DNA from 2 places in the Ferrimonas sp. YFM genome. Region 1 is predicted to be linked to the other one. Evidence: predicted binding sites of a transcription regulator. Region 1 holds the regulator's gene; the other holds the start of a gene.
The links. The regulator sigma-54, encoded in region 1, starts transcription at its own class of promoters, with help from an activator protein. The targets are predictions, from matches to a motif close to GTTGGCACGNNNNTNGNNT.
Positions count from the first base shown of each region.

Region 1 (2,198 bases):
GTCGAACTTGGTGTGCACATAATCTCTCAGAGCGGTTGTGATCTCGACGTGATGACCGGTCAGATTGATTTGCATATAGGTTCCTCCTTTTTTGCTGGTTACAGCTGTTTCCGCTGATTGGATGGAGCTATGCCCAGGGCTTCCCTGTACTTGGCGATGGTCCGTCTCGCCACCTTGATTCCCTGTTCTGCCAGCAGCTCCGCCATTTTGCTGTCACTGAGAGGTTTTTTAGGATTCTCAGCAGCAACCAATTTTTTAATTAAAGCACGAATTGCCGTGGATGAGCACTCGCCGCCACTGTCGGTGCTGACGTGGCTGGAAAAGAAGTATTTCAGCTCGAAGATGCCACGGGGCGTATGCATGTATTTCTGGGTGGTCACCCGGGAGATAGTGGACTCGTGCATGTCCACCGCTTCCGCCACATCGTTGAGCACCATGGGCTTCATCGCCTCGTCACCATACTCCAGGAAGCCTTGCTGGAACTGGACGATGCAGTTGGCCACCTTGAGCAGGGTGTCGTTGCGGCTCTCCAGGCTCTTCAGGAACCACTTGGCTTCCTGCAGGTGACCGCGAACGAATTGGCTGTCTGCCTGATTGCGGCTGTTGCGGCTCAGGGCCGCATACTGTTCGTTGATGCGGATCTTGGGCATGGTGTCCGGATTGAGTTCCACTACCCAGCGCCCCTTGCGCTTGGAGACCGCCACATCGGGAATCACGTACTGGTCGTTATCGCTGACCAGGGCGCTGCCGGGACGCGGGTTGAGGGTCTGGATCAGCTCCATCGCCTCTTTGAGCTCCTCCTCCTTGAGGCGGGTCTTGCGCATCAGGCCGCGGAAGTCGCGATTGGCCAGCAGATCCATGTGCTCCTGGATCAGCATCCTGGCCTCTGCCAGCCAGGGGGTTCCCCCATCAAACTGACTCAGTTGCACCAGCAGGCACTCGGCCAGATCCCGGGCACAGACGCCCACAGGATCGAATCGTTGCACCCGCTTGAGCACCGCTTCCACCTCGTCCAGCTCCACCTCATCGTCGCCCATGGCTTCGAGAATGTCTTCGGCGGTCTGGGTCAGGTAGCCGCGTTCGTCGGTGGCATCAATGATGGCCACCGCGATGGCGCGGTCGGTATCGGACATGGGGGTCAGTTCCATCTGCCACAGCAGATGGCTTTGAAGGCTGTCGCCGGTGCTGCCCTGAAAGGGCATGTCGTCTTCCCGGCTGGACATGGGGGCCGGGGAGGAGGTGTAGTATTCGTCCCAGGAGGTGTCGACCTGAAGGTCATCGGGCATGTCGGTCTGACTCAGGGCCTCGCTGGTGTCCAGGCTGGCGGCTTCCGGAGCGGGCTCCAACTCATCCCGGGTGGCGGTGTCCGGGGTGTCGGGGACGGCTGGGCTGAGATCCTCCTCGACCTCAAGCAGGGGGTTGGCATCCAGAGCCTCCTGAATCTCCTGTTGGAGATCCAGCGTCGACAGTTGCAGCAGGCGAATGGCCTGTTGCAACTGCGGGGTCATGGTGAGCTGCTGTCCCAGCTTTAGCTGTAGAGAAGTCTTCATTTACAACAACCTGTCCTTATTCCTTCTTGTTATTTCCGGTTGTATTCCTGGTCGGGAGTTCAAATTACTATAGCTTGAACTGGTCGCCCAAGTATACCGAGCGCACCAGCTTGTTCTCTAGGATGGCGGCGGGTTCACCCTGGGCGATCAGCTCGCCGTGGCTGACGATGTAGGCGTGTTCACAGACGTCCAGAGTCTCCCGAACATTGTGGTCGGTGATCAGTACGCCCAGGCCGCGATCTCTCAGGTGCTGGATGATCTTCTTGATGTCGATCACCGAGATGGGGTCGACGCCGGCGAAGGGCTCGTCCAGCAGGATGAACTTGGGATCGGCAGCCAGGGCCCGGGCGATCTCTACCCGGCGGCGCTCGCCGCCGGACAGGCTCATTCCCAGGCTGTCGCGGATGTGGGTGATGTTGAACTCCTCCAGAAGCTGTTCCAGCTTCTCTACCCGCTGGGACTGGCTCAGGCCCTTGCGGGTCTGCAGCACCGCCATCAGGTTGTCGTACACCGACAGCTTGCGGAAGATGGAGGATTCCTGAGGCAGGTAGCCAATCCCCTTGCGGGCACGGCTGTGCATCGGCAGCAGGGTGATCTCCTCGCCGTCAATGAGGATCCGGCCCCGGTCGTTCTGCACCAGGCCCACCA
Region 1 is NZ_AP027368.1:4,203,339-4,205,536, reverse strand. It holds gene hpf (ribosome hibernation promoting factor) at 1-75, opposite strand, end outside; gene QUE41_RS19455 (RNA polymerase factor sigma-54) at 99-1,550, opposite strand; gene lptB (LPS export ABC transporter ATP-binding protein) at 1,618-2,198, opposite strand, start outside.

Region 2 (2,198 bases), 1.6 Mb from region 1:
TTCCCGGTAGGCGTCCAGCTTGGCCGCCCGCATCGCCTGCTGCACTTTCAGGTCTCGGTTGTCCCCCAGCTGGGCTGAGATGGGGGCGATCCCCTTGGCGGTGAGTATGGGAAACTCCTGGGGGGGAACAGGCTCGTACTCTACATAGGCGTTGTTCTGACACCCGGCCAGGAAAATCAGCGCGGCCGCTGCGAGTCGTTTCATGGGTTTACCTCCCTCACCGGTGTTCTTCCTGGCTGCTCCTGTCGATAGAGCAGGCCTCCCTGTTCCGTGATGCTGTTGCTCTGCTCCAGATAACCGGATGACTCCTGCCAGGGCAGAAACGCCTGGGAGGTGGACGCCACCCTGTTATTGGCGATGTCCACCAGGCGGCTGTTGATGATCACCCCACTGCTGTCCCGGCTCAGGGTGGCGATCAGCACCTGGCTCACCGGCAGGCTGGCTTGCAGCCGCTCGTAGTCCCGGCTGAGGATCAGGTTGCCCTGCTTGGAGACGCGAATCTGCTGGCTGCTGTTCAGCTCCACCAGATTGAATCCCCGCTGGTGCAGGGCGCCGACCAGGCCGTCGCCCAGTTGCAGGGCAAGCCGGCCACTGCTCTCCAGTTCGTCCAGCCACACCGGGGTGGTGACTGCGATCAGTTTGGTTTTGTCCGGCAGGTCGTGATTGCGTTCAAGATCTTCGGCGATGCGCTGGGCCAGGTGGATTACGGCACTGCTGTGCGGCAAACCTTTGCCGCTCACGCTGTATTGTGGCGGCGGTTCTGCCGGAGGGGTGGCACAGCCCCCCAAAAGCAGGCACAGGACGCCTATGGCCTTTTTCATCGCTATCTCCAGTGGCTTGGGCATTCACGGTTCTCTGTATCATATCGGCCAAAAAGCCCGGCGCTTTAGTGGCAAATGTAGGCACATTCATTGCATTATTTACGCCAACTGCATTGAGGACGGTAACGCGATGTCTAAACCCCTACACCTGGCTCTGCTCAGTGCCTGCCTGATGGCGGCACAGGTTTCGGCCCAGTGGCTGACCCTGAGTGGCAGCGCCCCCATAGGTAACGATGACCTGACCAAGGCGCGGGAGGAGGCGATCCGCAACGCGCTGGCCAAGTCAGGCCAGGGCGAGATCATGGTCAATGGTGTGTTGGGGCCGGCCACGGAACTGACCCAGATCGGCGAATACCAATTGCTGTCTGAGTCCATCAGCGACGGCATCCTGGAGGTGACCCTGAGGGCGGACGTGCGCGCCGTGGGCAATCAGTGTGCCGGTGCCGGCTTTCGTTTCGCCCTGACTCTGCCCCGGGCCGATGTGGTGCACCGTCAGCACCTGGTGCCGGGCAGCCTCTACGAGTTTGATGCGGCGCTGACCCGGCTGCTGGCCAACACCATCAATGGGGAAGCCACCTCTCTGTTCGCCCATGAGCGCAGCGACATCAGTGTCAGCTTTGGTCAGTTGAATCAGGACTACGGTGATCAGTGGGCCAGGGAGATGAGCCGGGACGACAACAGCCAGTATGTGGTGGCCATCTCCATCGATGATCTGACTCTGGATCCCCATGAAACCACCCTGGGATGGTTCGAAGATGACCGTAACCGCTATTTTGGTGCCAACCTCAACATCTATGATGGCCTCACCGGTCAGATGATCTGGCACAAGCGCTACCGGACTCAGGGGGACTGGCCCTTCAAGCGCAGCGATGCGGTGGAGTTGGGCTCCAGCCATTTCTGGAACAGCGACTATGGCAGACAGATCCGTCAGCAGGTGGTGGCCATGGCTCAGGACATCGACGGCACCCTGCATTGCCGTCCCCTGCATGGACGGGTGCTGTCTGTGGATCAGGAGCGGGTCACCATCAATCTGGGCAGCCGTCACGGTGTCCGGGTCGGGGACAGGGTCTCATTGCAGAACCGGCAGCAGGGCGAGCAGGGGTGGTGGAACCGCGACCCGGACTCCGAAGACATCCTGGTGATTCAGCAGGTGCAACTTGAGCAGGCGGTGGGCACCCTGATGCCAGGTTCCAGCTATACCCGCTGGCAGCCCATGGACATGGTGCGGGCTCAGGCCCATAGGCGCTGAGCGGGATGAACAATAAAAAAGCCGGCGGTTAGGCCGGCTTTTTTGTGGGCGTTCGTGGGTTACGCCTTGATCACCTTGCCCAGGCGTCCACCTGTGGTGGTGGTGCCCTCCTGATTGTAGGTCAGGGC
Region 2 is NZ_AP027368.1:1,171,474-1,173,671, forward strand. It holds gene QUE41_RS05600 (LPP20 family lipoprotein) at 1-204, opposite strand, end outside; gene QUE41_RS05605 (FlgO family outer membrane protein) at 201-821, opposite strand; gene QUE41_RS05610 (flagellar assembly protein T N-terminal domain-containing protein) at 952-2,070, shown strand; gene flgN (flagellar protein FlgN) at 2,130-2,198, opposite strand, start outside.
Region 2: a site for sigma-54 is predicted at 899-917, ahead of QUE41_RS05610 (flagellar assembly protein T N-terminal domain-containing protein). Genes of this name have one in related genera too.